Regions from separate parts of the Bacillus inaquosorum genome, predicted to be linked through region 4. Evidence: riboswitches for the same ligand, from Rfam matches in the RefSeq annotation. Region 4 holds a riboswitch; each other region holds the start of a gene.
The links. Region 4 has a riboswitch for S-adenosylmethionine ahead of M1M80_RS06195 (bifunctional homocysteine S-methyltransferase/methylenetetrahydrofolate reductase). Riboswitches for the same ligand answer to the same signal wherever they lie in the genome.
Positions count from the first base shown of each region.

Region 1: it holds a riboswitch for S-adenosylmethionine, as region 4 does, so the genes downstream of both, M1M80_RS10205 (2-hydroxyacid dehydrogenase) here and M1M80_RS06195 (bifunctional homocysteine S-methyltransferase/methylenetetrahydrofolate reductase) in region 4, are expected to answer to the same signal.
Region 2: it holds a riboswitch for S-adenosylmethionine, as region 4 does, so the genes downstream of both, M1M80_RS20310 (5-methyltetrahydropteroyltriglutamate--homocysteine S-methyltransferase) here and M1M80_RS06195 (bifunctional homocysteine S-methyltransferase/methylenetetrahydrofolate reductase) in region 4, are expected to answer to the same signal.
Region 3: it holds a riboswitch for S-adenosylmethionine, as region 4 does, so the genes downstream of both, M1M80_RS08605 (phosphoadenylyl-sulfate reductase) here and M1M80_RS06195 (bifunctional homocysteine S-methyltransferase/methylenetetrahydrofolate reductase) in region 4, are expected to answer to the same signal.

Region 1 covers NZ_CP096592.1:2,104,278-2,112,219, reverse strand. The annotation lists gene M1M80_RS10225 (sugar phosphate isomerase/epimerase family protein) at 1-31, shown strand, start outside; gene M1M80_RS10220 (hypothetical protein) at 117-416, shown strand; gene M1M80_RS10215 (hypothetical protein) at 529-822, opposite strand; gene M1M80_RS10210 (molybdopterin oxidoreductase family protein) at 932-2,974, opposite strand; SAM riboswitch class I at 3,122-3,213, shown strand; gene M1M80_RS10205 (2-hydroxyacid dehydrogenase) at 3,306-4,331, shown strand; gene M1M80_RS10200 (FGGY-family carbohydrate kinase) at 4,349-5,812, shown strand; gene M1M80_RS10195 (MFS transporter) at 5,907-7,151, shown strand; gene M1M80_RS10190 (GNAT family N-acetyltransferase) at 7,411-7,942, opposite strand, start outside.
Region 2 covers NZ_CP096592.1:4,001,312-4,009,253, forward strand. The annotation lists gene M1M80_RS20285 (sensor histidine kinase) at 1-541, shown strand, start outside; gene yxjL (two-component system response regulator YxJL) at 528-1,184, shown strand; gene pepT (peptidase T) at 1,234-2,466, shown strand; gene M1M80_RS21585 (hypothetical protein) at 2,571-2,699, shown strand; gene M1M80_RS20300 (hypothetical protein) at 2,978-3,256, shown strand; gene M1M80_RS20305 (LURP-one-related/scramblase family protein) at 3,431-3,919, shown strand; SAM riboswitch class I at 3,985-4,091, shown strand; partial or broken gene M1M80_RS20310 (5-methyltetrahydropteroyltriglutamate--homocysteine S-methyltransferase) at 4,175-5,313, shown strand; SAM riboswitch class I at 5,382-5,488, shown strand; gene M1M80_RS20315 (5-methyltetrahydropteroyltriglutamate--homocysteine S-methyltransferase) at 5,566-6,702, shown strand; gene M1M80_RS20320 (3-hydroxybutyrate dehydrogenase) at 6,752-7,525, opposite strand; gene M1M80_RS20325 (CoA transferase subunit B) at 7,542-7,942, opposite strand, start outside.
Region 3 covers NZ_CP096592.1:1,735,029-1,742,970, reverse strand. The annotation lists gene sat (sulfate adenylyltransferase) at 1-1,025, opposite strand, end outside; gene cysP (sulfate permease) at 1,074-2,138, opposite strand; gene M1M80_RS08605 (phosphoadenylyl-sulfate reductase) at 2,150-2,851, opposite strand; SAM riboswitch class I at 3,014-3,119, opposite strand; gene pyrE (orotate phosphoribosyltransferase) at 3,264-3,896, opposite strand; gene pyrF (orotidine-5'-phosphate decarboxylase) at 3,893-4,612, opposite strand; gene M1M80_RS08590 (dihydroorotate dehydrogenase) at 4,581-5,516, opposite strand; gene pyrK (dihydroorotate oxidase B electron transfer subunit) at 5,516-6,286, opposite strand; gene carB (carbamoyl-phosphate synthase (glutamine-hydrolyzing) large subunit) at 6,283-7,942, opposite strand, start outside.
Region 4 covers NZ_CP096592.1:1,288,353-1,296,294, forward strand. The annotation lists gene M1M80_RS06170 (YitT family protein) at 1-284, opposite strand, end outside; gene M1M80_RS06175 (mandelate racemase/muconate lactonizing enzyme family protein) at 379-1,494, opposite strand; gene M1M80_RS06180 (MFS transporter) at 1,503-2,771, opposite strand; gene M1M80_RS06185 (GNAT family N-acetyltransferase) at 2,883-3,734, opposite strand; gene M1M80_RS06190 (GNAT family N-acetyltransferase) at 3,739-4,188, opposite strand; gene M1M80_RS06195 (bifunctional homocysteine S-methyltransferase/methylenetetrahydrofolate reductase) at 4,278-6,116, opposite strand; SAM riboswitch class I at 6,208-6,326, opposite strand; gene M1M80_RS06200 (YajQ family cyclic di-GMP-binding protein) at 6,433-6,924, opposite strand; partial or broken gene M1M80_RS06205 (CvfB family protein) at 7,023-7,920, shown strand.

The DNA of each region.
Region 1 (7,942 bases), 820 kb from region 4:
TGCTTATTTAAAAAGTGTTGGTTACGAGTGATAGGGAACCAGAATGATTAGTGGCGAAAAAAAGGGGGAAAGACCGATACGCTGGGTAATGGTAGGAGGCGGCCGGGGAAGTCAAATTGGATACATTCATCGCTCCAGCGGCATTGCGTGATCATGACTTCCAATTAGTTGCAGGCGCATTTGATATCATTCCGGTACGTGGGAAAGAGTTCGGTATAAATTTGCATGTTTCTCCGGAACGCTGCTATTCAGATTTTCGGAACATAATTGTGGAAAACTGTGTTCGATCCGCAGATAAAGGCGCAGTTTGGGGGATTATCAATAACATGTTGAAAGCGCTACGAAAGCATACGTTATCAATCAGCAGGTACTGGTGTGGAAAGGGCATATTGAGCCGTTTGAGGAAAGAACATTGATTGTGGCTTGAGGGGTTTTTCACCGGTTATGGGCAAAGTTTTGGTGGTGGCCAATCTATACAGCTGAACTGAGAAGAGCGTGACAATGATTCTCGCTCTTCTCAGATTTGCTTTATTCACCCTGATGTTTCTCAACTAATGTGAATGTCCATTCTTTTAACATATGTTTCTGTACATACTTTTTTCCGTTTATTTCAATGTAAGGAATGTCTGTCATGTCTCCGGCTAACTGTTTTGCCTCAGTTGTCGTTATTCCTAAAAAATGTCCGATGTAAAAGTAAATATCTCGTTCTTTTATAAGCAAGGTATCACTTTTTTCATATGCTTTTGGATGGTTCATTTGCTTTAAGCCTTCACCGATAAAATAGCCAGCCAAAGCAATACCGATTCCTAAAAAAACGTCCATATGCATGCCTCCATTATGTCGATGTTATGTTATACGGGCTTGGCATACTCCGGGTTTCATTATCAACCAAAAAAAAACCGCCAGAACATGTTCTGGGCGGTTTTTTCGTTTATGCTTTTTCAATCTGCACGCGTCCTGAAAAAAAGGTGGCGCCGCCGCCCATATCGGATAAGCGATCCGGGGTAAGCGCGTTTACAAGCTGTTTTTTTCCTGGTTCATCCGCCCATAATCCTTGACTGACGACAACACCGGGCAGCACTTGTTCCCCGACTGCAGCGGTCAGCTCGCATTCTCCCCGGCTGTTCCAAATTCGTACAGGATCCCCATCAACGATTCCGTGTTCATCAGCATCTTTTGTATTGATAAAGAGCTTTGGCGTCTTTTCAAGCCTGATGTGTTTTTCGTTGTTGGAAAACGTTGAGTTTAAGAAATTATGGTTTGGCGCCGGAACATACATAAACGGATGTTCATTATCAGATACAAGAGGCGTATATGTCGGTAATGCCGGGAAACCGTCTTGTTTCATTTTTTCTGAATATAATTCTATTTTTCCGCTTGGAGTCGGAAGTTTGCCTGGAAACAGCGGCTTTTTGCGTTTCGCTTTCATAAATGAGTGCTTAGTAAGTGAATCGTAATCAATCTCCGCCAAATACGGATTATCTGGATGATCAAGCGCCTGGCGAATCAATTCTTCATCTGAGTCCTTGAGCTCTTGGTCTGTGAATCCCATTGCTTCAGCCAGTAATCGGAACACTTCAGTGTTAGACTTGCTTTCACCATATCTCTCAATCACCGGTTGCTGAAGCTGAATGTAATGGTGCCAGTAGGAGGTATAAAAATCGGTATTTTCAAAAGCGGATGTTGCAGGCAGGACAATGTCTGCGTATGCAGCCGTTTCCGTCAAAAACAAATCATGAACTACAGTAAATAGGTCTTCCCGCAGCAAGCCCTGTCTGACTTTGTTCGCTTCCGGCGCGACAACGGCCGGGTTCGTCCCGTAAATAAAAAGAGAGCGAATAGGCGGATCTGTTTCCAAAAGCACTTTGCCAAGCTGATTCATATTAAACGATCTCGGTGTGCGCCCTTTCAGTAAGTCAGGCCGCTGCAAGGCATTCGTGTTATATTCTAAAATTCCGCTGTTATGCTTAATTGCGCCGCCCCCTTTGTGCAGCCATTGGCCAGTGATTGCCGGAAGACAGGCAATCGTCCTTACAATCATCCCGCCGTTATCGTGATGCTGGATTCCGTTTCCGATTCTGATAAAAGAAGGGGAGGATTCGCCGTACATTCTTGCCAGCTGATAAATATCTTCAGTGCTGACACCGGTAATCAGTGACACCTTTTCCGGATCATACTGTTTCACGTGTTCACGGAGATCTTCATAGCCGACCGTGTATTCAGACAGAAATGCTTCATCATGAAGGTTTTCTTTAAATAAAATGTGCATGATGCCAAGGGCAAGTGCGCTGTCGGTTCCGGGTTTTATGGGAATAAACCAATCGGCGAGACGCCCTGTCTGATTTTTATGCACATCAATCACGACAATTTTGGCACCCTGTTTTCGTACTTTTTGGGCGATTGTAATTTGGTGCATGTTTGTGCTGACCGCGTTGATTCCCCAAAAAATAAATAGTTTCGTATGAATGGTTTCCTCAGGATCAATTCCCGCACTTATACCCATTGTATATTTATAGCCCTCAGATCCCGCTTTGCTGCAAATTGTCCGTTCGAGCTGACTTGAACCCATGCGGTAAAAGAAGCGGCGGTCCATACCTTCAGCTGTTAATTTTCCCATATTTCCATAAAAGCTGTACGGGAGTATGCTTTCAGCTCCCTCTTCATCAATCAGCTGTTTCCAGCGGGAGGTAATGGTATCAATTGCCTCATCCCAAGAAATCGGTTCAAATATCGCCTGACCTTTCGCACCTGTCCGTTTAAGCGGTGTAGTCAGCCGCTTTTCATCATAGATGCGCTCCGTCATGTTTCGGACTTTGTTGCATATGTTTCCGGCCGTAACAGGATGGTCGGGATCACCTTGCACTTTCACAATTTTTCCGTCTTTTTTATGTATTAATAATCCGCACTGATCCGGGCAGTCAAGCGAGCAAACGGATTTGAAAATGCCGTTTTGTTGTGTTGCAAAAGATTTCATGGCCCAGTTCCTCTCTCTAGTTAGATATTTTGTAAGAATTATAACATTTCGGATGATAACGTCAATTCTGAAAAAAGAGATTGACATCAATCTGAGACTTCTTTATGATAAACGTATTCTTCATTCTGAAAATTACATACTCAACATTTTCTATCCAGAGAGGTGGAGGGACTGGCCCTATGAAACCTCGGCAACATTATTGTGCCAATTCCAGCAAGCGTCAGCTTGAAAGATAGGAAAGCAAGGTTTATACCGGCGTCTGTCTGTAACAGGGCACGCCTATATATGAATCTCTTTCCATCTTCGGAAAGAGATTTTTTTATGAAAAAATATGATGAAAAGGATGTTTTGCACCATGACGGTTTTGGTTACAGCGCCGTACAACGAAGAAGGACGCAAAGAGCTTGAAAAATTGTTCGGCTCGGTTGCTTATCACACCTGGAAGGAGCAAGGCCGGGCATACCGGGAAGATGAAATCATTCAGCTATTAAAAGAAACAAATGCAAAAGGCTTGATTACTGAGCTTGATCAAGTAACAGACAGCGTATTTGCTTCTGTTCCCGAACTTTCATTTGTCGGTGTGTGCAGGGGAATGCCCTCCAATGTGGATGTGGCCGCAGCATCAAAAAGAGGCATTCCCGTTTTTTATACACCCGGGCGGAATGCGCAAGCCGTTGCTGAAATGTTTATCGGTAATGTGATTTCCTTTCTCCGCCATACCAGCACCTCGAATCAATGGCTGAAGGATGGAAAGTGGGACAGTGATTACCTGCAGGCTTATGTCAAATTTAAAGGAAATGAATTAACGGGAAAAACGGTCGGCATGGTTGGGTTTGGCGCCGTTGGTCAAAGGATTGCAAAACTGCTGACTGCGTTCGACTGTAAAATAAAGTATTACGATCCATACGTACAAGACGATCATCCTCAATATGAAAAAGTATCTCTTAAAACGGTTTTTTCAGACAGTGATATCGTTTCTGTCCATCTGCCTCGTACCGAGGAAACACTTGGACTGATTGATCGGGCATATTTAGATCTGATGAAAGAGAGTGCGATTTTCGTCAATACTTCAAGAGCGGTTGTGGTAAACCGTGACGATCTTTTATCTGTATTAAAAGAACATAAAATCAGAGGAGCCATTTTAGACGTTTTTTATCATGAACCTCCAGAGGAATCGGATTACAAATTGATTTCATTGCCTAATGTTCTGGCAACACCGCATCTCGCTGGAGCAACCTTTGAAGTGGAGGATCATCACGTGACGATCCTGAATGAAGCCCTCAAAAAATGGAAGGTTGAAAAAACTCTTAATATTCCGACATTGTATAACAAAGATAAGCTAAAAACAGAGGCATAAGAAAGGAGGCTAACGGAATGAAAAAACAAAAAGGCTATCTCGTTTTTGATATCGGCACAGGCAATGCGAGAGTAGCGATCGTGAGTGTATCAGGCAGTGTTCAAACGGTTGAACGGGAGGACATCGTGTATGCCACCGAGACGCTTTACCCGGACAGCCGTTATTTTTCTCCTCAGGTGCTGTGGAAGCAAGTCATGAGATTGGCAAAACGTGCGCTTTCCCGTTCGCATGATATTGACATAATAGGTTTGACATCGACGAGTCAAAGACAGGGGATTGTTCTGATTGATCAGAACGGCGACTCTTTTCTAGGGCTGCCGAACATTGATAACCGTGGCCGTGAGTGGGAGGAGAGCATACCCAATCAGGAAGAGATATACAGCTGCACAGGCCGCCTGCCGACCGCACTTTTTTCTGCGCTCAAGCTTTATGGTTTAAAAGAACGCCAGCCCTCTTTATGGGAAAAAACGGCAAGCTTTACAAGCATCAGTGATTGGGTAACGTACCAGCTGAGCGGAATATTGACATATGAACCCTCACAGGCAACCGAAACCCTGCTGTTTGATGTGAAGCAAAACACTTGGTCAGAAGAGATGTGCGGCATATTCGGCTTCTCCCCATCAATCCTTCCGCCTCTTGTAAGAGCGGGAACAGCGATTGGAACGATAACAAATGAGTATGCGTCCGAATTAGGCCTTTCTATACATGCAAAGGTTATAGCAGGGGGCGGAGATACACAGCTGGCTGTGAAAAGCACCGGCGCTGCTCTTAAGGACATCGTCATCGTATCTGGGACAACAACGCCAATAACCAAAATTACTGCTGATCATGACGACACAAAACATAAAGCCTGGCTGAACTGCCATACAGAACATAGCCAATGGCTTGTGGAAACAAATCCGGGAATTACCGGCCTGAATTATCAAAAATTAAAACAGATTTTTTACCCGAATGAATCGTACGAAGTGATGGAGGAAGAGATTTCTGCAATTGCTAAAGAAGACAATGCATGTGTGGCGGCTCTCGGTTCTTATTTATCGGCAGAAAAGAATGCGTTAACGAGAGGCGGTTTTCTTTTTGATGCCCCACTTTCAGCGCATTTAAAAAGAGCACATTTTGTACGTGCGGCGCTGCAAGAGATCGCATTTTCGATCAAATGGAACTTTGATATATTAACAGAGGTTACTCCGTTTGAACGTGACTATGTTTGGGTGTGCGGAGGAGGATTCCAAAGCAAAGCGCTCACTCAATATATCGCGGACCTTCTTCAGAAAAAAATCTATGTCCAAGAGGGATATCATCAGGCATCTGTCGTAGGGGCTGCAGTCATTTGCAATGAAACCTTTCAATTGACGGAAGAGATGTCAGCAAATGTCCGGGTAATAGAACCGCAGGATTGTCAGGCCGAACTGGCTTTATATGAGGAATGGAAGCAAACGCAGCGCTTTTTTTCAGGTTCAGAAAGCAAAGTGTTGTTATAAGGCGGCATTTGCTGCTGTTTTGAGGAATTATCTAATTTTCAGCTTTAATGAGGTAATACGGTAATTGATATTAGCATCTAAGGAGGAGACAGATATGTTTGATAAAATTGGAATACCAAAGCGGCTTGCCTGGGGGTTTTTAGGGGTAGTTTTGTTTATGATGGGAGACGGGCTTGAACAAGGCTGGCTCAGCCCTTTTCTGATCGAAAACGGGCTTACCGTTCAGCAATCCGCTTCAATTTTTAGCATTTACGGGATTGCGCTTGCCATAGCTTCTTGGTTTTCGGGTGTATGTCTTGAAGCATTTGGCGCAAAACGGACGATGTTTATGGGGCTGTTGTTTTATGTGATCGGTACAGCTGCCTTTATCGTGTTTGGATTTGAACAGCTGAACCTTCCTGTGATGTATGTGACTTACTTTGTAAAAGGGTTAGGCTACCCGCTTTTTGCTTATTCTTTCTTGACATGGGTCATCTACAGAACACCGCAAAACAAGCTTAGTACCGCTGTCGGCTGGTTTTGGATTGCGTATTGCCTGGGCATGTTTGTGTTCGGTGCTTGGTACTCAAGCTACGCGATCAAAGCGTTCGGTTATTTGAATACGCTTTGGAGCTCTATTTTCTGGGTATGTCTTGGTGCATTCTTCGCATTGTTTATCAATAAAGACCGTTTTGAAAAGAAGAAAAGAAAAAGATCAGAAACAGCTGAGGAGCTTTTAAAAGGAGTTACCATTCTTTTTACGAATCCGCGGGTGCTTACAGGCGGAATCATCAGAATTATCAACAGCATTGGTACATATGGTTTCCCAGTCTTTTTGCCGATGCACATGGCTCAGCATGGAATTTCAACCAATGTGTGGCTGCAGATTTGGGGAACGATTTTTCTGGGGAATATTGTGTTCAACCTTATCTTTGGAATTGTCGGCGATAAGTTCGGCTGGAAAAATACCGTTATTTGGTTCGGCGGAGTCGGCTGCGGCATTTTCACCGTCCTATTATATTATGCACCTGTTTTCTCCGGCGGAAGTTTAGCGGTTGTCAGCGTGATCGGCTTTATTTGGGGAGGTTTGCTGGCAGGCTATGTGCCGATTGGTGCAATTGTGCCGACGGTGGCCGGAAAAGACAAAGGAGCGGCCATGTCTGTATTGAATTTGGCTGCAGGTTTATCAGCGTTTGTCGGCCCTGCGCTCGCTTGGCTGTTCATCGGTCTCATCGGGGCGCAAGGTGTTGTCTGGATCTTTGCGATCCTTTATCTTGCGAGTGCGGTCATGACGAAATGCATTCATATACCTGAGGAAAAAGCAGTACAGGAGGAAACGTCTCCTCAATATGCATCTTAATCAGAAAGCGCCTTGTTTCAGGGGCGCTTTTTATCATGTATTCAGTAATGTAAGGATTTCCATGCTTACAACAGCATTTACCACTATGCATCTTTTTTACTTGTTTCAAAGTTTATTTACTTTGTAAGTTATATAAGTATAAGAGGTGAAAATCTTGAAGGAAGTGATCAAGAATCAAGATGTCATAGCTTGTGCAGGTCCTGAATCGGACATTTAAAGGGAAGGGGATGTACATGCAGATCGAGAGAATGCCGTCCGTTCATTCTCTTGATTTTAAAATAGAATACACATTTGTATCATAAGGGACTCCATTTTGATACATGTACTGTCTTAAGATCCCTTCTTTTTGAAATCCCATTTTTACGAGCAGGCGATTTGATGCTTCATTTTCGGTAAATACAACTGCGCCAATACGCGTCAGTCCAAGGGCAGAAAATCCATAGGATACAACCTTTGAAATGGCTTCTGATGCAAATCCGTTTCGCCAATGCGCCGGGATGATTTCATAACCGATCTCTGTACGCCTATGCTTTTGGGCCAAAGCATGAAAGCCAATTGTTCCGATCAATTCTTTAGTGTCTCTTCTTTCAATTCCCCACCGTATACCGCGCTTTTCTTGATAAAGGCCGGCAAACGTTTGAACCATTGAAGTTGCCTGTTCTATAGATTTCATGTTTTCAAGTCCGTAAAAGCGTGTCACCTTATCGTTTGAAAAACAAACAAAAATGGCTTCTGCATCTTGATCTGTGATTTGCCTAAGTGTAAGCCGATCCGTTTCTAAAACAGGAAAC
Region 2 (7,942 bases), 1.5 Mb from region 4:
TCTTCCCTATATCCTAAAAAGCAGCAAGGAGGATTCAGAAAAAGTCATTCAAAATGTACTGAGTGTCGCCAGAGAATGCCTTCAAGAAGTACGGTCTGTCGTTCACCAAATGGGACGAAGTGAATCCATGGTTGGCCTTACCGCTTTGCGGGGGCTTATCCATCAAGTGGAGGAACGGAGCGGCTTGCACGTTTCTTTAGACACTGCCGGCCTGTCAGAAGAGTCTTGGCCTCAAAACGTAAGCGAAACGATCTACCGCATCTTGCAGGAAGCGCTGACCAATATCATTCGCCATGCTCACGCTTCCCATGCGGCTGCCATCATCTCAAATGACGAGACACATCTTTATCTCACAATCACCGACGACGGACAATTCACCGGCAATCTTACTTATGGATTTGGCCTGACAGGAATGAAAGAGCGCGCTGAAAAAGCAGGCGGTTCCCTGTCCCTCAGCACTGTGCAGCCGAGCGGCCTGCAAATTGAGCTGGCATTGCCGCTCATGACAACGAATAAGGAGCAAAAAGATGAACAAAGATAAAATACGCGTCGCACTTGCCGATGATCAGCCGCTAGTGCGCGAAGGATTCCGCTATGTCATCAACGCACAGCCGGATATGACGGTTTCCGGTGAGGCCGGCGACGGTCACGGCATCATTGCACTGGCAAAGCAAACAAAACCCGACGTCATCCTCATGGATGTCCAAATGCCGCATTGCTCAGGCATCGAAGCGGCAAAAGACATTATGTCTACACTCCCATATACAAAGATTGTCATTTTAACCACCTTCGACACGGAAGAATATGTATTTGAAGGCATCCGTGCGGGTGCAGTCGGCTATTTGCTGAAAGATACGCTTCCTGAAGAATTGATAGACGCCATTCGCGCCGCGGCCAGAGGCGAAGCGATTTTCCGTACGGCCACAGCTGCTAAAATTATCAGTGAGACATTTCGCTCGAAGCAACAGACTCAAGCCGAAGAACTGGCAGAGCCGTTTACCAAAAGAGAACTCGAGGTTCTTCAGCAAATGGCCTATGGGTTGAGAAATGAAGAGATTGCTGAAAAGCTTTTCGTCAGCGAAAGCACGGTAAAAACCCACGTGCACCGCATCCTGCAAAAATGTAACGCCCAAGACCGGACACAGGCAGTCGTTTTTGCCATTCGAAACGGTATTGTGCAATAGAAATCTCTCATCCCGCCATGATAAAATAAGACAAAGGAGATGATTGGAAATGAAAGAAGAAATCATTGAACGGTTTACTACATACGTAAAGGTCGACACACAGTCCGATGAATCCGTCGACACCTGCCCTTCCACACCCGGCCAATTGACGTTAGGAAACATGCTTGTCGATGAATTGAAGTCAATCGGCATGCAGGATGCAGCCATTGATGAGAACGGCTATGTCATGGCGACTCTTCCCTCCAATACTGAAAAAGACGTGCCGACAATCGGCTTTCTCGCCCACGTCGACACCGCCACCGACTTTACCGGCAAAAACGTGAATCCCCAAATCGTAGAAAGCTACGATGGAAAAGACATCGTTCTCAATGAACAGCTGCAGGTCATCCTGTCGCCTGATCAATTCCCTGAGCTGTCCGGCTATAAGGGCCACACACTCATCACCACAGACGGCACAACCCTTCTCGGCGCAGACAATAAAGCCGGCATTGCCGAAATCATGACAGCCATGGATTACCTCATCAAACACCCTGAAATCAAGCACGGCACAATCAGAGTCGCCTTTACGCCTGATGAAGAAATCGGGAGAGGCCCGCACAAATTTGATGTGAAACGATTCAATGCGTCCTTTGCCTACACAGTTGACGGCGGTCCGCTCGGCGAGCTTGAATACGAAAGCTTCAATGCCGCTGCCGCAAAAATCACGATCAAAGGCAACAACGTACATCCCGGCACGGCAAAAGGGAAAATGATCAACTCTGCAAAAATCGCAATGAAGCTGAACAGCCTGCTGCCGGCAGACGAAGCGCCTGAATATACAGAAGGCTACGAAGGCTTCTACCACCTGCTGTCGATTCAAGGAGATGTAGAGGAAACAAAACTCCACTACATTATCAGAGACTTTGACAAAGAAAACTTCCAAAGCAGAAAAGAAACAATGAAGCGAGTCGTTGAAGAACTTCAAAACGAATACGGGCAAGACCGGATTCAGCTTGATATGAACGATCAATACTACAACATGAGAGAGAAAATCGAACCTGTCATCGAAATCGTCAACATTGCCGAGCAAGCGATGAAAAACCTCGGTATCGAACCGAAGATTTCTCCAATCCGCGGCGGCACGGACGGATCCCAGCTGTCCTACATGGGACTCCCGACGCCAAACATCTTTACCGGCGGGGAAAACTTCCACGGAAAGTTCGAATACATCTCAGCTGATAACATGGTCAAAGCCGTAAACGTCATCGTTGAGATTGCAAAGCTGTTTGAAGAACAGGCGTAATGCCAAAAGCCAGTCCAAAAAAGGGCTGGTTTTTTTGTGTAAAAACGAAACATTTTGAATACGTCCTCCGTAAAACAAGTATCAACACATGAGGAGGAAAAACAATGACAAAACATGCAATTGCTGCAAAAAAGAGCCTATTTAAAAAATGGATCACGATCCGGCCTCTTAAAATGCAAAAGAAATCGAGCCCGTTTCAAAAGATCAGAAAAATGTTCAAACGCTTCTTCTGATAAGACATCCAAATCCCCAAAACCACAATCTGCATTCCCCCGTACCGCCCAAATGCTCCGTAATTTGGGTTTTTTGTGTTTGATTCCGAAAAATAGGGTATAAACCTAACAAGCAAGAAAACAGCACCCAAAAACAGGTAATTGGAATTATGTAAATTTAGGTTAAAAGTTATATAAAGGAATTTATTTTATCGTCGATAGTAACTATAGAACCAATCACTAACATGAACAATCACCAATTTACAAGACTATTTTCAGGTTATCAGGTTAGACTGTTTTTGAGGGGCAGTTATTTATTTTTAACCAATTTGGAATTTTTTGAATACTTTTTGACATTTTATCCGTACAATAGAGAATACCAAAACTTTTTTTGGGAGGAATGTAAAATGATCCTTTTTATTATCATCGCATTATGCGGCTATCTTCTTTTTTCTTTCAGCAAGGACAATCGCCGCAAACCGCAAAAGACAAGCCCTCTTCCAGCAGCCGCACCTCATCACAACAACCTAATCGACCTTGACGCGATCCGCCAAAAACGCCGGATGCATCTTTCCTAATACTATATTTCAAAAGAAAGGCTGCTGAACGATGCAGCCTTTTTTTAATTTAGAAACATTAATTACTCGTAAAAAACGGCCAGCGCGTTTCTGGTTACTAGATTTGGAACTTGAAACCTTTTTGCCCCCCTGTCCGTAATCTCTTACAAGGCAAATCAAAAGGAGACTTCAGCAATGATCGAATTATTTATGAAACAAAAGATGTTCTCGTTTAAAGATGCATTTCACATTTATGACCGGGATGAACAAGAGACATTCAAGGTCGAGGGGCGGTTCTTTTCGTTAGGGGACTCGCTGCAAATGACAGATTCATCCGGAAAAACACTCGTTTCCATAGAACAAAAAGTAATGTCTTTATTGCCGCGATATGTGATTTCAATTGGCGGGGAAACAGTTTGTGAGGTGACGAAGAAACTAACATTTTTCAAACCAAAATTTGAAATTTCTAAGCTCAACTGGGAAATTGACGGTGACTTGTGGAAGGATGAATTCCAGCTGACGGACGGAAAGAATGTCCGGATGTCGGTGAGCAAGAAGTGGCTGAGCTGGGGTGATTCCTATCATTTGCAGATTGCAAACGAAGAAGATGTGCTGATTTGCACGGCCATCGCTATCGTACTGGATATGGTATTATATGACGATGAAGATGAAAGTATTTTCTAAAAAGTGTTGACAATTGATCCAAAAGTAATAATATTAAGATAATTGAAATTTGAATATGAAGATATACCTTATCAAGAGAGGTGGAGGGACTGGCCCTATGATACCCGGCAACCGCTGTTTCAAACAGAATGGTGCTAAATCCTTTAGAACATTGCGTTCTTGCAGATGAGGCGGAGATTTGATCGTTCAAGCTCTTCCTTACACAAAGGAAGAGCTTTTTTATGCTCAACACATTTCAGAAAAGAGGCGAATGACATGGCTCAACAAACAAATGCCGCAGGACAAAAAACAGTACAACAACACAAAGCTCCTTTCCGCGCCGATCATGTCGGCAGTTTACTGCGCTGCGCTCCGCTCCGGTGAAAGAAGCCCGGCAGAAAAAAGCGGCCGGCGAGATCACGGCGGAACAGCTTCGTGATATTGAAAATCAAGAAATCACCCGCATTGTGGAAAAACAAAAAGAAATCGGTCTCGATGTGGTAACAGACGGAGAATTCCGCCGTTCTTGGTGGCATTACGATTTCCTGGAAGGGCTTGACGGAGTGGAACCGTTCATCCCGGCTGAAGGGATTCAGTTCCATAACGCGAAAACAAAAGCACGCAGCATCAAAGTGACGGGAAAACTTGATTTTACGAGCCACCCAGCGCTTGCCGATTATCAATTTTTACATGAGATTGCCGGCGACGCGACACCAAAGCTGACGATTCCGAGCCCGAATATGCTGTTTTTCGGTGAAAAGGCGGATAAAGGGATTTATGACGACCAAGAGGAATACTTTCATGATCTGGCCCAAGCGTACAAAAAAGCAATTAAAGCCTTTTATGACGCTGGATGCCGCTATCTTCAGCTTGATGATACGTCATGGTCTCTTTTCTTTGAGGAAAAAGGCAGAGAGGTTGTCCGGGCGCTCGGCGGCGATCCAGAAACATTGCCTGACTTGTTTGCCAAAACGATTAACGATGCAGTGGCAGACCGCCCTGATGATTTAGCAATCACGATGCACATTTGCCGCGGCAACTTCCGTTCAACTTGGGCGGCATCTGGAGGCTACGACGCTGTAGCGGAAACGATTTTGGACGGCTTAAACCTGGACGGGCTGTTCTTGGAATACGATGATGACCGCTCTGGGAATTTTGATCCGCTCCGTTTCGTGAAACGCAAGGATCTGCAAATTGTGCTTGGCTTGATCACATCGAAATACGGCGAGCTCGAAAATCCTGATGATGTGAAACGCCGAATCAATGAAGCTGCGCGTTTTGTCAGCCTGGATCAGCTGTGCCTCAGCCCTCAGTGCGGTTTTGCCTCTACAGAAGAAGGCAATCTTTTGACAGAGGAGCAGCAATGGGCAAAGCTGCGCCATGTCGTCGACATCGCCAACGATGTGTGGGGATAATCTATCATTGACAGAAACAGAAAATGTGTGAATAATAGATACTATCAGAAAATTTCATAAAAAGGTTTTCCTTATCAAGAGAGGTGGAGGGACTGGCCCTGCGATACCCGGCAACCGCTGTTTAACAGAATGGTGCTAAATCCTTTAGAGCAATGATTGCTCTTGAAGATAAGGTTGAGATTGTCACGCAAGCTCTTCCTTATCCAAAGGAAGAGCTTTTTTATATTCGAATGGAAAGAAGGAATGGACAACATGTCACAACAAACAACACCCGCAGAACAAAAATCACTTCAAAGAAAAAAACCGCCGTTTCGCGCGGATCAAGTCGGAAGCCTGCTGAGATCAGAGCCCGTCAAAAAAGCGCGGCTGCAAAAAGCGGCCGGCGAGATTACGGCTGAGCAGCTTCGCCAGATCGAAAACGATGAAATCATCCGCATTGTGGAAAAACAAAAGGAAACCGGACTGAACGTCGTGACAGACGGTGAATTCCGCAGAGCGTGGTGGCATTTTGATTTCCTGGAAAACCTGGATGGCGTTGAGCCGTTTACTCCTGAGCAGGGCATTCAATTCCATAACGTACAGACAAAAGCACGCGGCATTAAAGTCACAGGCGATATCGACTTTTCAACTCACCCAATGCTTGAAGATTACTCATTTCTCCATAGCATTGCCGGTGACGCGACGCCAAAAATGACGATCCCGAGCCCGAATATGCTGTTTTTCCGTGGGAAACTTGAAAAGGATGCGTACAAAAAAGACTATCACCTTTTCCAGCACGATGTATCCAAAGCATATAAAAAAGCGATTCAAGCGTTTTATGACAGAGGCTGCCGCTACCTCCAGCTTGATGATACGGCATGGGCTGTTTTCTTATCTGAAAAAGGCTTAAAACAAATCGAGGCGTTCGGAACAACGCCTGACGAGCTTCGCCAGCTGTTTGCGAAATCGATTAACGACGCGATTGCAGACCGTCCTGATGATCTGACGGTAACCATGCATATTTGCCGCGGCAACTTCCAGTCCACTTGGACAGCGGAAGGCGGCTATGACGCAGCAGCCGAAACCATTTTTGACGGCTTGAACCTGGACGGTCTATTCCTGGAGTATGATGATTCACGCTCAGGCGGATTTGAACCGCTCCGTTATGTAAAGCGCTCTGATCTTCAGCTTGTCCTCGGCTTAGTGACATCTAAATTCGGTGAGCTTGAACATCCGGACGACGTGAAACGCCGTATCGAAGAAGCGTCCCGTTATGTGAGCTTAGACCAGCTTTGTCTCAGCCCTCAATGCGGATTCGCTTCAACTGAGGAAGGCAACAAGCTGACTGAAGAACAGCAATGGGCGAAGCTCCGCCATGTGGTTGAGATCGCTAACGATGTTTGGAAATAAGCCAAAAAACACACTTGATTCCCTAACGGAGCAAGTGTGTTTTTTTATGTCATTGAGCGGTGTAGCCCCCATCAAGGACGACAGCCTGCCCGGTGACGCCCTTCGCTTTCCCGCTTGCCAAAAACACCGCATAATCCGCGATTTCCTTGACGGAAAGCAGTCGTTTTTGCGGGACAAGCGGAAAAATGACCTGTTCAAGTACGGAGTCGTAAGGGACATTTCTCGTTTTCGAAAGATCGCTCAGCTGATTGCGGACAAGCTGAGTATCGACATAACCCGGACAGAGCGCGTTGACTGTAATGCCGTGGGGCGCGCCTTCCAGCGCCCCGACCTTTGTCAGCCCAATGACGCCGTGCTTGGCGCTATTATAAGCGGATTTCCCCGCAAAGCCGACTAAGCCATTAACAGACGCGATATTAATGATTCTGCCAAACTGCTGTTTTTTCATGATCGGAAACACATGCTTCATCGCGATGAAGGGCGCCGTCAGCATGACCTTGATCAGCTGCTCAAAGGTTTCTGTGGGAAACTCTTCAATCGGGGCGACGTGCTGAATACCGGCATTGTTCACCAAAATATCCAAGCGGCCGTATCGTTTCTGGATGGTGTTCACCGTATCAGCGACTTGCGCTTCCTTTGTCACATCACACGGAACGGCTTCTGCGTCAAAGCCTTCTTCGGCAAGCTTGGAGGCGGCCTTTTCACACGCTTCCTGATGGAGATCCGAAACGATGACGCTGGCGCCTTCACGGGCGAATTCCCTTGCGATTTCGAATCCGATTCCGCCGGCTGCCCCTGTCACCAATGCGACTTGTTTGTTCATGTCAAACACCTTCCCGTTAAGAATTTTGTTTGAGCACAGACTGGCTTACAGCGAAATTAGCTTCTGTTTTTTCATAAACCTCTTCAATTGTGACGCCTTCCTGAAGCTCAGTCAGTGTCATGCGGCCGTTATCAAAATCAAACACAGCCAAATCCGTAATCAGCCTGTGCACGACTTTCTGGCCTGTCAGCGGAAGGGTGCAAGCTTGTTTCACCTTTGACTCGCCATGTTTATTGACATGCTCCATGATGACAACGATCCGTTTCGCCCCGTTGACGAGATCCATGGCGCCGCCCATCCCTTTGACCATTTTCCCGGGGATCATCCAATTGGCCAAATCGCCCTGCTCAGAAACCTCCATGCCGCCAAGGATAGCCAAATCGATATGCCCGCCTCTTATCATTGCGAATGACTCAG
Region 3 (7,942 bases), 450 kb from region 4:
GATAAGATGACGTGATGCTCTCTGCCATGAGGGCAAGTTTTCGCTGTTCCCATATTCCCGCATTTTTCGCAGAAGAAGCTGTGCTCGAATTTCAGCGGTGTAATTCCGAGTTCTTCAGGTTTAAATGTGTCAAACAGCTCCTGTGCCTCGTATGTTCCGTAATAGTCACCTACACCTGCGTGATCGCGGCCGACGATAAAATGCGTGCAGCCGTAGTTTTTTCTGACAAGCGCGTGGAAAATCGCTTCTCTCGGTCCTGCATAACGCATCGCCGCTAAGAAGACGCCAAGGAACACGCGGTCTTTCGGATAGTAATTGTCAAGAAGCACTTGGTAGCTTTCCATCCGCACATCAGCTGGGATGTCATCAGATTTTGTTTCGCCTACCAGCGGGTTTAAGAACAAGCCGTCTACTGTTTCAAGAGCCGTTTTTTGAATGTATTCATGCGCTCTGTGAACAGGATTTCTTGTTTGGAAACCGACAATGGTTTCCCAGCCATTTTCCGCAAACTGGCGTCTTGTTTCTGCCGGTTCAAACGTAAACTCAGGGAACTGTTTTGAAGCTTTTTTAATCAATGTGATCGGTCCGCCGACATATGTATCGCCGCGGCTGAACAGCTTTTTAACACCCGGATGCTCCTGCTCATCCGTTTTGTACACATTGACAGCTTCTTTTTGTTTGTCAGGCACGTACAGGTCTTCGATTTGGATCACGCCGTATGTTTCTCCTTCATACGTTAGCTTTACCGTTTCACCGACTGACAGTTCCGCTGCTTTTTGCGCATCGACCGGAAGTGTGATTGGAAGGGACCAGACAACGCCGGAAGAAAGACGCATGTTTTCGACAACAGATACGTAATCTTTTTCATTAAAGAAGCCTTCGATCGGGCTGTATGCGCCAATTCCGATTAATTCCAAATCCGCGAAAGAAATTAAATCAAGTTCAATTTCTTTTTGAATGCTGCTCACATCATATGATTCATCTACTCTGTTTACTAATGTTCCTCCGTGTGGTGCTAAGCTCATAATATCCATTTCCTCCTAGTTAACATATAAAATAACTCAGATTAATGATCAGATTCCCCCGCCTTGTTCGTGGACAGAGCGTCTCTCTTTACGAATGGCCTTCGTCAGGCTGATGGCACCGCCCGCCGCTAAAAGCACGCTTACCATGATAAAGATTGAATAATAATCCTCTTTTAAAAACAAGGATACAAGCAGATAAGAAATCGATAAAGATAAAAACGGCGATACGATCCATACCTTCAGCATCGTTTGAACAACTTGTTTATGGAACACATTCGGACCGTTTTTTGCCATGCCTATTCCGATAATAGACGATGACGTGACTTGCGCCAGAGGCACCGGCATCCCAAATACAGAACTGATGATCACCAGTCCGGCTCCTGTACCGGATAAGAGAATGCCTTCTCCTTTTGAGAATCTCGTAATTTTCTTCCCGTTTGTTTCTAACACCCGCCGGCCTAATAACAGTGCGCCAAGGGAGACAAAAACTCCCCCGTACAAGGTTCCTTTCGCGACATCAAGCACACCGGCCGCTACTAATGGGCCAACGGCATTCGCCACGTTGTTCATGCCGGCAGAGAACGCTTCAAAAAATCCGGCAACTAACAAAACAATGCCAAGGATTTTTTGCTTTTTAGAAGACTTAATTTCAATCTTAAAATAGCTAAACAGCTTTGAAACAAAATAGGTGAAGCCGAAAGCAAACAGCGGGACAAAAACCCAAAACGCCACAATGACCAGAAGATTGTTCACAAACAATACTTTGTAAGCCACTCCCACTCCGACAACCGCGCCGACTGTTACTTCACTTGTCGACAATGGAATGCCGAGCAGATTAGCCGTAAAGAGCGACAGCGCAGCGGCTCCAATAATGATGCAAACAATCGTCAGTGTAATCGTCTGCTCGGGGATAATGCCGGAGCTGATGGTTTTTACAACCTCGCCCCCGCCAATGACCGCCCCGGCCAGCACACCGACTGCACATATGATCAAAGCGTAGGTTTTCTTTTTGATGGCTCCAGAGCCGTAAGCAACTCCCATCGAAGCTGCAGCGCCGCTTGCACCGATATTCATCGCGAAAAACAAGCTAAATAAAATAGCGGCTAATTCCATTTTGCAGCTCCTTATTCATGCAATCCGCATTCTGTTTTCGCCATACCATTCCATCTGCCTGAGCGTAAATCCTCTGCGGTAAAAGCAGGAGCCGTACAAGGTGCGCAGCCAATGCTTGGATATCCTTGGTCATGAAGCGGGTTGTAGTCCAGCTCATTCCGGGATGTGTATCTCCAAATGTCTTTCCAAGTCCAATGGATAAGCGGACATACTTTTACTGATTTGAATTTTTCATCTTTGTTTAAGAAATTTGTATTGGCACGGCTTGGCCCTTGATCGCGGCGCAGACCGGAAAGCCAGGCCGGATGCCCTGAAAGCGCCTCTCTTAAAGGAACAACCTTTCTAAGATAGCAGCACTGATTCGGCTCTCTTTCCCACAGTTTGTCACCATATTCTTCGGCTTGCTCCTCAAGGGTAAGATCTGGCTTTTTCAGGATGATATTAAGACCCGGATAACGCTCTTTCACTCGCTCAATCGTTTCATAGGTTTCTTTAAAATGAAGTCCTGTATCAAGAAACACAATCTCTGCGTCTTTTTTCACTTTATAAATTAAGTCAATCAGAACGATTCCCTCAATTCCGAAACTGCAGGCATAAACAAGCTGATTGCCGTAATGGCCGTATGCCCACTTTAAAACTGACAGCGCTCCTTTATAAGGATCGTCTTCCGGAAATGTAATCGTTGGTTCCTCCCAATTATCGTACGTTAACATTTCTTCTTTCCTCCTTTCGGAGACAAACAAACAGTAGCTTTCTGCCGGTTGTCTTTTCCCAATTGTAATGTGGTGCGGCTGCTGTTATCGCAAACAGCCTTTTTTCCTCTTAAAATAAAAAACTTTCAATCCGGCGGAAAGAAAGACAGGAACAGCATGTAGCCCTTATCTTTCAAAATGGAATTCATTTTGCTGGAAGTAGCACCTTACACACTGTGCAGGTTGCCGGGCTTCATAGGTCCAGTCCCTCAGCCGCTCTTGATAAGTTTTTAGATTTGTAGTAAATTTTAGCACAATTCTAACATAAGTCAACCCGACTTTTTTTATAGGATTAATAAAAAAACAGGCCTCTAGGCCTGTTTTCACGCACAGCAAGGCTTTGAAGCCCCTGTGCATCACCGGAATTTATTTTTTATTTTTTAAACCAATCTTTCGACTCGGGATTTTGCTTCCACGTTTGCAGCTTTTTCAGATCGTCCGAATGAATATTTCCGTTTTCAAGCGCGACCTCTGTCAGCGTATCATAATCAGTTAATGAGTAGTATGGCAGTTCTGCCTTCGCAAACGCTTCCTGCGCTTTAGGAAGCCCGTACGTAAAGATTGAGACAACCCCAAGCACCTCACAGCCAGCCGCTTGTAAAGCTGCCGCAGCTTCAAGCACGCTGCCTCCTGTGGAGATTAAGTCTTCAATGACGACCGTTTTTTGGCCTTTTTGAACAGCTCCCTCAATCTGATTGCCTTTTCCGTGCGCTTTCGGCTTGCTTCTCACATAACACATCGGAAGATTCAAACGGTCAGCCGCCAGAGCAGCATGAGGAATACCGGCTGTTGCTGTTCCCGCAATCATTTCAGCTTCAGGAAAATGCTCTTCGACAAGCTTGCTGATGCCTGCGGCGACATCATTTCTGACCTCCCGGAAAGATAGTGTAAGGCGGTTGTCACAGTAGATTGGCGATAAAATGCCGCTTGCCCATGTAAATGGCTCGTTTGGGCGTAAAAATACAGCTTGGATGTCTAATAGATGTTTTGCGATGATTTGTTTCATTGTTTGATTCCCTCCCATTCGAGTCTGACAGCTTCATAGGCTTTTACCGGGTCTGCCGCTTTTGTAATCGAGCGTCCTACCACAATCGCTGATGAACCTTTCTCTCTTGCAATTGCAGGTGTTGCTACGCGGATTTGGTCATTCGCAGCGTCCTCTGACATCCTGATCCCCGGAGTGACAGTCAGAAATGAAGGCGAAACCGCTTGGTAAATTGCTTTCGCTTCATGAACAGAGCAGACCACTCCATCCAGTCCGCTTTCTTCCGCCAGTTTGCTGTAGTGCACAACCGTGTCGATCAGAGGCTTTTGGATCAGCAGTTCATCTTTCATCATTTGTTCAGATGTGCTTGTCAGCTGGGTTACCGCGATAAGTGACGGGCGTTTTTTTCCAGCCGGCGTACCTTCTTCTAAACCTTCCAGAGCTGCTTGCATCATTTTTTTGCCCCCGGCCGCATGAACATTGACGAGGTCTACTCCGAGACCGGCAAGGCGCTTCATCGCTTTGTTTACAGTGGTCGGGATGTCATGAAGTTTTAAATCTAAAAACAGTTCGCAATTTCTTTCTTTTAGCTGTTTAACTATGGATGGCCCTTCTTGATAAAAAAGCTCCATTCCAACCTTTACAAATAACGGTTCTTTCTGAAAAGGCGCTAAGAATGCAAGTGTTTCTTCAACTGATGCAAAATCAAGCGCGATGATGGGCAGGTTGTTTTTCATGATTCCAGCTCCTTCCGATGCATTCTTCAATTGTTTGATAGCCGTATTGGCGCAAAACAGCAGGGAGCTGTTCAATGATGTCTGGACATGCAAAAGGATTCACAAAGTTTGCTGTTCCGACTGCGACCGCGCTTGCTCCCGCGAGAAGAAACTCCAGTGCATCTTCAGCCGTCTGCACGCCTCCCATACCGATAATCGGGATATTGACAGCCTGGCTGACTTCATACACCATGCGAATGGCAACCGGCTTCACAGCAGGGCCGGAAAGTCCCCCTGTTTTATTCGCTAATATCGGCTTGCCTGATTTTAAATCGAGCCTCATGCCGATTAATGTGTTGATCATCGTAAGACCATCCGCTCCCGCCTCTTCGATCGCTGATGCAATTTCTGTGATATTTGCCACGTTCGGGGAAAGCTTCACATAAACGGGCACATCTGAAACCTCTTTAACCGCTTTCGTCAAATCGGCAGCCATTTCAGGGTTCGTGCCAAAAGCGATTCCGCCTGTTTTCACATTCGGGCAGGAAATGTTCAATTCAAGTGCATGAACATTAGGCGCTTTGCTGATATGCTTCGCGACTTCAACATAATCCTCGACTTGAGAGCCTGCGACATTGGCAATGATCGGCGTATCAAACTGCTCAAGCCACGGCAGCTCATTTTGCAAGACGCTTTCCAGCCCCGGATTTTGCAGACCGATCGCATTGAGCATTCCAGCGCCAGTCTCAGCTACCCTAGGGGTCGGATTCCCGAAGCGAGGCTCTTTTGTCGTAGCTTTGATCATGATTGCTCCGAGACAAGACAAATCATAAAAACGCGCAAACTCTTTTCCAAAACCGAAGCAGCCTGATGCAGGAATGATCGGGTTTTTCAAATCAAGCCCAGGTAATTTCACCTCTAGCATTACAGCGCCACCTCCTGAGCTTTAAATACAGGCCCGTCGAGACATACTTTTACGTAGGATGTCTCACTTTCGTTTGTATGGCACACACACGCGAAGCATGCGCCGATTCCGCAGCCCATTCGTTCCTCCATAGACAGGTAGACTTCTTTATGGGCATATTCCTTTTTTAACGCCTTCAGCATCGGTGTCGGCCCGCAGCTGAGGAGAATGTCAAACTCTAGATTTTTCTGTTTAATTACATTTGTAACAAACCCGGTTTCCCCATAGCTTCCGTCAGCTGTTGCCACATACGTGTCTCCGTACTGCTGGCACTCTTCTTCGTAAAAAACATCCTTTGCTGATTGAAATCCTAAAACGTGTATGACCTTGACCCCTTTTTCGTTCAAGCGTTTCGACAGCTCTTGGAGAGGCGGCACACCTACACCGCCTCCTACCAGCAAAGCCGTCTTTCCGGGTTGGACTTCATTGACCGGAAAGCCATTTCCCAAAGGCCCGAGGACATCTACAAGCTCTCCCTGCTGCTTTAGCGACAAGAGCCTTGTTCCTTCCCCATCTACTCGATAAATGATGGTAACTTCATTTTTTTCAAAGTTGACGTCGGCGATGCTGATCGGCCTTCTCAAAAGAGGCGTAACCGCTTCGCTCACTTTAAGATGAAGGAACTGTCCCGGGGTTGTAAACCCTTGGACAAGCTCCCCTTTCAGAACCATTTGATACACCCGGTCTGCAATATGCTGGTTAGAACATACTGTCAAATACGCTTTTTTCATATAGTGACTGCCGCCTCCTGATTTGTATTGACTGCCGGCATTTGATCAGCACGGAATGTCATGCTTTCCAGCACTCGCAATATCGCTTCTGCCGTATCTAAAGATGTTAAGCAGGCAACACCGTTTTCTACTGATTCACGTCTGATTCTAAATCCGTCTCGTGCAGGCTGCTTTCCTTTTGTCAGCGTATTGATGACAAACTGCGCTTCTCCGTTTCTGATCACATCAAGCAAGTTCGGGCCATCCTGGCCGATTTTTCCGACGACCTTCGCTGGAATTGAAGCTTCTTTCAGGTAACCTGCCGTTCCTTCCGTGGCTAAAATGTTGTAGCCGATCGCATGGAACCGCTTAGCGATGGCTAGCCCTTCTTCTTTGTCTTTATCAGCCACTGTTAAAAGCACGGAACCGTAGTTAGGGATTTGAATGCCTGAAGCAATCAGGGCTTTATAGAGCGCCTTTTCAAGGGTAGAATCTTTACCCATGACCTCACCTGTTGATTTCATTTCAGGTCCTAACGTAATGTCCACTCTTCTCAGCTTCGCAAAGGAGAAGACCGGTGCTTTTACAAATACACCTTGCTGTTCAGGCTGAAGGCCCTCTGTATAGCCAAACGCAGACAGCTTTTGACCGAGAATGATTTTGGTTGCGAGATTCGCCATTGGGATACCTGTAATTTTGCTTAAGAACGGTACGGTTCTGCTTGATCTCGGATTCACTTCGAGCACGTACACTTCGCCTTTTGACAAGACGAATTGAATATTGAGCAAACCGACAATGTTCAGCCCTTTGGCTAGTGCGATCGTGTACTGTTCAATTTTTTTCTTAATGTCCTCTGTGAGAGACTGAGGCGGATAAACAGCGATTGAGTCTCCGGAGTGAACGCCCGCACGTTCAATGTGCTCCATAATTCCCGGGATTACAACTGTTTCACCATCAGATACTGCATCCACTTCAATTTCTTTCCCAGTTAAATATCTGTCAATTAATACTGGGTGCTGCGGATTGATTTTGACTGCGTTTTTCATGTAATGAAGCAGTTCTTCCTCATGATAAACAATCTCCATTGCCCGGCCGCCTAGTACATAGGAAGGGCGCACCAGTACCGGATAGCCGATGTCACTCGCGATGCTTACCGCCTGATCAACTGATGTCGCTGTTTTGCCAAGCGGCTGCGGAACGCCAAGTTCTCCAAGCGCTTGTTCAAATTTATCCCGGTCTTCCGCGCGGTCTAAATCTTCTAATGAAGTCCCAAGGATTTTGACTCCGCGTGCAGAAAGCTCGTCAGCCAGGTTAATGGCAGTTTGCCCGCCGAATTGTACGACAACGCCCACCGGCTGTTCGAGGTCAATGATATGCATGACATCTTCAATTGTAAGCGGCTCAAAGTACAGCTTGTCTGAGATACTGAAATCTGTTGAAACGGTTTCCGGGTTGTTATTGACAATAATGGCTTCATAGCCTGCTTGTTTAATGGCCCACACAGAGTGAACAGTCGCGTAGTCGAACTCAACACCCTGGCCGATTCGAATCGGACCGGAACCAAGCACGATCACACTTTTCTTATCCGTAACGACAGACTCATTTTCTTCTTCGTATGTGCTGTAGAAGTATGGTGTTTCTGATTCAAATTCCGCCGCGCACGTATCTACCATTTTG
Region 4 (7,942 bases):
AAGATCAATACCGAGACAGAGGTGACGGTAATCGAAGCGAGGGTGCCGGTGAATGTTCTCATTTCCAGCCATTTTAAAGCGGTAAAAAGCATCGACACATTCACAGCCCACACTGAAAAGCCATGAGGAATTTGAAACAGATAATGCAACAGCACCGCAATACCTGCTGCCCCGCCTGTCGGAATATCATGCGGAAATAAAAACAAGGACATGCCGAGTCCCTGCAGTACGCCGCCTACGACAATCATAAACGTGAGTTTTGCTTTCGTCAGCAGTTCAGCCATTAAGTCATTTGCTCCTTTATGAAAAGACTTGTCCGCTGTTTCCATTTTATGAGGCTGTCCATTATTTATGTCTGCAAATAAAGAATGGCTCAGCTTAATATGCTGAGCCATCCCACTTGTAACGATTGACGATCTCCATATTGATTTCTGTTCCAATGCCTTTTCCTTTCGGGATGTGAACCGCTCCTTTTGAAGGCTGAAGGCTGACGAGATCTGTAAAAGGATTCTTCATGACGTCCCACTCGATCGGCTCAATTTGATCGTTCTCCATTTTAGACCACGGAGGCAGACAGGCTTGTGCAAATAAAGCATAGAGCCGTGAAAGAGAACCATCATATGCATGGGCGGACGCTCTAACGCCGAAATAACGTGCGAGCTTGAGGCAGTCCCGAAATTCATCAATTCCGTTGACATGCATGACATCGGGCTGAATGATATCCAAACACCGCTGTGAAAGGAGAGGCACAAATTGTGCCGCGCCTTTCATATTTTCTCCACCGGCAACAGGAACAGATAAACGGCTGCGAAGCAAAGCGTAATCCTGCTGCTGATCAAAGGGCAAAGGCTCTTCAAGCCAGCCGATGTTCGTCCATGCTGAGAAATAGCGTTCCCATTTCAAAGCGGCTGCGGCGTCATAGCTTTGGTTTGCGTCCAGAATCATCGTAATGGAGCTGCCGGCAGTATGCTGCAGGGCATTGATGTGACGGACATCTTCCTCAAATGAAGCCCCGCCGATTTTGACTTTAATTTGCTTAAAGCCCTTGTTTAATTGGGTTTCGACACTGGAAACCGAATGGCTGATCCATTGCGGCTGTTCAGAATACGATTGAAAAGAGGCGTATACAGGAATCTCTTCTCTATACCGCCCGCCCCATAGGTCGCAAACCGAACAATCCGCAGCTTTGGCCGCAATCTCTGTCAGCGCCATGCTCACAGCAGAGGCCGCCCGTTGATGCCATTTTTGAATCGTACGCACTAATGGCAGTCGGCTGCCGGCCTGTTTTCCTACAAGGTACGGGCTGATCCGTTTGGTAAAACCGACATGGAGAGCCGGGAGCCAATCAACGCATTCTCCCCAGCCGTCAATCCCGCTTTCTGTGACAATTCTGATGAGATAGCAAGTTCGATATCGTTTAAACCCGTTTGCGTCGCCGTACGGCTCTTCTAATCGATGCAAAAGCGGAAAGGTCTCAACCCGTTCGATTTTCAAATGGGATGCTACCTTTCCTCAGCTGGCTGAAGCCGATTGCCAGCCATTTTAGGATCTTCTTTTTCTTTTGTTTCTTCTTTGTTTTGATTTACATGGATCAGCAACATCACGAGAATGCCGACAACAAGCGTCAATCCCGCAATGCTCAAAAACATGCCGGGTCTGGACCATTGCATCAGGCGGCCGAAAATCGGAGGCCCGATGGCAACCCCTAAGAAACGAACCGATCCGTACAGCGAGGTCACAAATCCCCGTCTTTCTTTGCCGACAGCTCCGGTAATAAAACTGTTCACACAAGGAAGGACAAGGCCGGAGCCTATACTGCTCAGCACGAGAACGCTGATAAAGAGCACAAGATTCTCAATGAAAGACAATGCCGCATAAGAAACAGTCATAAACGCCAATCCGAGTACGATCAGCTTTTTCATTAATGATTGCTTTTGGCCGATTTTGCTTCCGGTTGTATAAGATGTCACACACATAACCAAAAGCGGGATTGCCAAAATCAAGCCTTTTTTGACGCCGTCGGTATCGTATGTTTTTTCTAAGACATCTGATAGATAAAACAGGATGCCGAATAAAGTAAACAAACAAGTTGCCCCTGCTAAATAAGCTGTAAACAGCCATCTGCCTTCATGTTTAAAAACACTTAACAGCCCTTTCGCATATTTTCCGATCGGGGGCGGTTCTTTTTCCTTTTTCTTTTCTTTAATAAAAATCCACGTCAGCACGATCGAAATGATACAAAACACCGGGAAGGCAAAAAACGCGCCATACCAGACAAGCAGGGCGATAAGCGAGCCGATGATCGGCGAAAGCACTTTCCCCATGCCGTTTGAAGCTTCAACGAGGCCGAGCACCTTGCTTTCCTGGGCGCCTTTAAACAGATCCCCCGTCAGTGCCATCGCAATCGGGCCGGTCCCGGCTGCCCCGATTCCCTGAAGCGCCCGTCCTGCCATGATCCAAGGGTATGCATTATCAAAAAAACCCGCCGCAAACCCGGCTAATAAGCCGCCGGCACCGTACAAAATTAAGCAAGGGATAATGATGATTTTCCTTGAGAATCTGTCAGCGAGATAACCGACAATCGGAATGGCAAACGCCGCAATCAAGGAAAATACTGTGATCACGAGACTGACTTGAAATTGTGATAAATGAAGTTCAGATTTCATTTTTGGCAAAATCGGAATAAGCATCGAGTTTCCAAGTGTTAATATTAAAGGGATTGAACCGATTGCAACAATCGTCATTCCGTTATTTTGTTTTGATGATTCCATCTCAGAGCACACTCCTTTTCTTCTGCTTAGAATGTCCCTGCTGGCTTCGTTTATTCAACGTTCAGACAGCAAAAAACCGAACAGAAAATACCTGTTCGGGAAAAAGGAGGGTTAACCGAGTGCCTGTGAAATTAACGAATATAGGTGTCCATTTTGGTCAGGAAGCCTCTTTTTCTGGTAAAGCATAAGCGGCGGCTCTGCGTCTGCGTGAAATCCCATTTCAATCAGTCTGTCATGAAGAGATGTGTGTTCACCCGGTATATCGATTCGCATCGGACTTTGTTTGCCGGCGGCCAGCCTGTTGATTATTCGTGCAGCAATGTCTGATGATGGAGCGACGATGGGGCCGAATTTCAGATTGGCCGGTGTCTGTACAGACAGGCCGTAGCCAATCAGCTGTCCCTTCTTGTTTCTGATGATGACACATTCTTCCGAAGTGGAAATAAGCTGCTGAAGAAGGTTTGATCGATCTCCGCCAAAGGCTGCCAGATCCGCTGCGGCTAAGTCTTGAAAGTCTTGTTCTCTAAAGGATGTCAGTTCAGCGTCAAGGTGCTTTGCAAAAGGTTGAAAACTGTGGCAGCTGTACTTTCGGACTGAACCCGCTTTATGAAAACCTGCTTTTTCATAAAGCGGCAAACCTTCTTTTGTGGCGCAAAGCCTGATGGCGGTGCTTTCATCCGTTTGGGTGATACACGCGTTTACCATCCGCCGCCCGAGACCGAGCCGTTTGTATTCTTTGTCGACGATGACGAGGCCGATAGAAGCAAGACGGCCAAACAAAAACAAGCCGATGCAGGAGATGATCTCCCCGCGGATGTTTTGATAACCGAAAAAGCGCCCTTGCTGGACCAGCAGTGCCAGCTCTTGTTCACCATAATCCGGCCACCCGGCCTGCCTGCAAAGCCGCAATAAGCCGGGGACATGTTCTTCATGAAGCTCAATCAGCTCATCCATTACGTCCATAAGATCACCTGCTTGTTCCGAGTTTTTTGCACATGACGATATGAGTGCCAATGCCGGGAATCTCAAACGGTTCGCCGCGTTCTTCCCAGCCAAGCTTTGCGTAGTAGCCTTTGACATGTTGTCTTGCATTGCACCAGACCGCCTGCACGCCTTTCTCTGCCAGTTTCTGCTCCGCGTGTTTGATCAGCATGCTCCCGGCTTTTTTATCGCGATATCCTTCAAGCGTCGCCATGCCTCTCAGCCGATACGCAGGGGATTCCGTTAATAATGGCTGATTTTGAGGGGAGAAAGAAGCAATGCTGATCAGTGTTCCTTCAAAAAACGCGCCGAGATGAAAAGAGCCTTCCGCATGATCCTGTTCATATTGGCATTGTTCGATGGATTGATGGGGGCGCAGGATACGGTGCCGGATTTCGTATGTATCTTCCGCGGAAATGGTTTTAACTTCGAGCATGATGTTCCTCCTCTAAAACCGATTTTTTATATCGTAACACGAATGCGGTAAAAAAAGACCGCCCGATTGGCTCAGGCAGTCATCTAGGTTTAATGCAAATAGATATTTTGGCGCTGCTCATCTTTTTGCTGGATATACGAAGTGAGCTCAGCGGTTAAGTCAGATCTGAGAAAAGGCGTAATCAAGTAGATGCCGTTAAACAGCTCGCATGCCGTGTCCAGCAGGGAGCGGGCAATCGCAAGGCCTTCCGCTTTTTGCTTCTCTTTATCTTCACCGGCGAGGGCCATTGTTTCGCGAATAGAGTCAGACAGCTTAATGCCCGGAATTTCATTGTGGATGAATTCAGCATTTCGGCTGCTTGTGAGCGGCATAATGCCGATATAGATCGGCGTCTTCAGATGCTTTGTTTCGTTATGGATATCGACAAGCTGCTGCTCGGAATAGACAGGCTGTGAAACAAAATAATCGGCCCCGCAATCTATTTTTTTCTCCAGCCGTTTTACCGCTTTATCCAGATGTCGGACGTTCGGATTAAATGCAGCGGCGACTGAGAAATTCGTTTTCTTGCCAAGCGGCTTTCCAGACAGGGACAGTCCTTCATTGAACTGTTTGATCAGCCTGATTAAATCAAAGGATGTTAAATCATAAACAGACGTTGCACCCGGAAAATCCCCGATTTTAGAAGGATCACCCGTAATGGCCAGTACGTCATTCAGCCCTAATGTATCAAGGCCCATTAAATGTGACTGTAAGCCGATAATATTTCGGTCACGGCACGTAATATGGACAAGGGACCGCATATCGAGCTGCTGCTTCACAAGGGCGCCGCAGGCAACATTGCTGATCCGCGGGGTAGCCAGTGAATTGTCAGCGAGCGTCAGGGCATCAATTCCCGCTTCTTTTAATTCAGCAGCAGCGGACAGAAATTTGTCAAAGCTCAATTTTTTCGGCGGGTCCAGTTCTGCGATGATGGAGCGTTTTTCCGCCGCGATCTCATTCAGGCCGGGCTCTGTCCGCTCGTGCTGAACGGAAATGAATTCCTTCGCCCGGGTTTTGACTTCTTTTTCCGTAATCGGAGCCAGCCCGCCAACTGCTTCCGCCATCGCCCGGATGTGATTCGGTGTGGTGCCGCAGCAGCCGCCGATAATCCGTGCGCCTTGTTTGCGAAATTCTGATGCGCTGTTTTGAAAATACGTGTCATCTGTTTCATAGACGAGCCGTCCCTCTTCAAGTGAAGGAAGACTGCTGTTCGGATAAACTGATAAGAACACGTCGTCAAAAATCGGCACTTCGCTGAGCGCTTCAATCATGTGATAAGGACCGAGCCGGCAGTTAATGCCGACGATATCAGCCCCGAGATCAGCAATCGATCGCAATGCTTCAGAAAGCGGCGTTCCGTCCTGCAGTACGCCTTGCTCGTGCATCGATACATTGAGCATAATCGGAAGGCTAGTCTCTTTGCGCGCAATTTTCAGCACTTCACGGGCTTCTTCCAAATCATAATACGTTTCTAACAGCAAGCCATCCGGTTCTTCATGCAGCAGCAGGTACAGCTGCTCGCGAAAGCTGCGTTTGATTTCGTCAAGGCTGTACGCGTTTTTATTAAATGTGCGGATGCCGCCCATCGTCCCAAGCACGTATGCATCGCCTGCTGAAGCCCGCGCGATTTTTACTGCCTCTTGATTCATTTTTTTAATGTCATCCTCAAGGCCGTGTCTCGATAATTTAATATAATTGGCCCCGTACGTATTCGTTTGAATAATGTTGGCTCCTGCCTCAACGTACGCTTTATGTATGCGCTGAATTTCCTCCGGCTTCGAAATGTTGAGCTCCTCAAAACACCTGTCAATGCCATAGGAGTAGAGGAGCGTCCCCATGGCGCCGTCACCGATTAACACCTGTTTTTGCAAATCTTCTAAAAGTCCCATTGTCTGCCTCCTTTATTCACATTCAGCAAGGAAAAAAAGAGAAATAAAAAAAGTCCTCTTAAGAAGAAGACTTTGTCAGTGATTTTGTCTCTTCTTATCTTCCAAGCTGTTCGAGCTTGCTGGATTTAGCACCTTGGTCATGGCTGATCGCCATTTACACCGGTTGCTGAAGCTTCGTCGGGCCAGTCCCTCTGCTTCTCTTGATAAGAACGGATATGAAGTTTTCGTATTCAGGAAATGCTAAAAGATGCCGGGCTTTTTCCCTTTCTCCAAATTTACCGAAAATAAAGACAATAATCAATAGGATTCAGAAAATTTATCTGAAATTTATAAATTGAACGTCAATCGGCAGATCTGCACCCCGCACAGCTGTAATAATCTGCTGCAGGTCATCCTTGTTTTTTCCAGTGACGCGCACTTGATCATCCTGCACCTGAGACTTTACTTTCAGTCCGGAGTTTTTGATGATCGTATTGATTTTTTTGGCGTTGTCTTTATCAATGCCTTGAACAAGCTTTGCGCGCTGGCGTACCGTTCCCCCTGATGCGTTTTCAACCTTGCCGTAATCAATGTTTTTTGTCGGTACATTTCGTTTTATTAATTTACTGACCAGCACATCTTTCAGCTGGCTTAATTTGAATTCGTCATCAGAAACGAGGACAAGCTCCTCTTTATCTAAAGAAATGTCGCTTTTGCTTCCTTTAAAGTCATAGCGTGTGCTGATTTCCTTCAATGCGATTTGGATCGCGTTTTGCACTTCAGGCAATTCCACCTTAGATACAATATCAAATGAACTTTCTTTTGCCATATGAAAACCTCCATAACATTTAACTTATGTGTTGATTATAGTAGAATAAAGAGAAACTTCCAACAGAACAAAGAATCAATTTGTGATGATTGGAAAAAATGTTAACAGAATCCGCAGAAAAATAAGCGGAACAGGAAGGACGATAGCATGAGACCAGGGCAGCAATTAACCTTGAGTATAGATCACCAAACTGACTTCGGTTACTTTTTAACCGACGGAGAAGACACGATTCTCTTACATAACAGTGAAATAACTGAGGATATCGAGGACAGAGACGAAGTAGAGGTCTTTATATACGTCGATCAGCAGGAAAGGCTTGCGGCCACGATGAAAATTCCGGTCATCAGCGCTGATGAGTATGGCTGGGTCGAAGTGGTGGATACAGTGGAAGATATGGGCGTTTTCGTTGATGTCGGTTTATCTAAGGACGCGCTTGTCGCAACCGAGCATTTGCCTCCGTACGAAGATGTCTGGCCGCAAAAAGGGGATAAGCTTTACTGTATGCTGAAGGTGACAAACCGGGGACGCATGTTCGCGAAACCAGCGCCGGAAGATATCATCAGCGAACTGTTTACCGACGCCACAGAAGATATGATGAATAAAGAGCTGACAGGTACGGTGTACAGACTGATCGCAACAGGTTCATTCGTCATCACGGACGACGGTATACGAGGTTTTATCCATCCTTCAGAAAGAAAAGAGGAGCCAAGACTCGGCTCAAGAGTCACGGGACGGGTGATTCAAGTCAAAGAAGACGGTTCAGTCAACATGTCGCTGCTTCCGAGAAAACAGGATGCAATGTCTGTTGATGCTGAGTACATTCTGACGTATATGAGAACAAGAAACGGCGCCATGCCGTACAGCGACAAAAGCCAGCCTGACGATATCAGAGAACGTTTTAACATGAGCAAGGCCGCCTTTAAACGCGCGCTCGGCCATTTGATGAAAAATGGAAAAGTGTATCAGGAAGACGGATGGACATACGAGAAAAAATAGCATGAAAAAGGCTCGCCTGCAG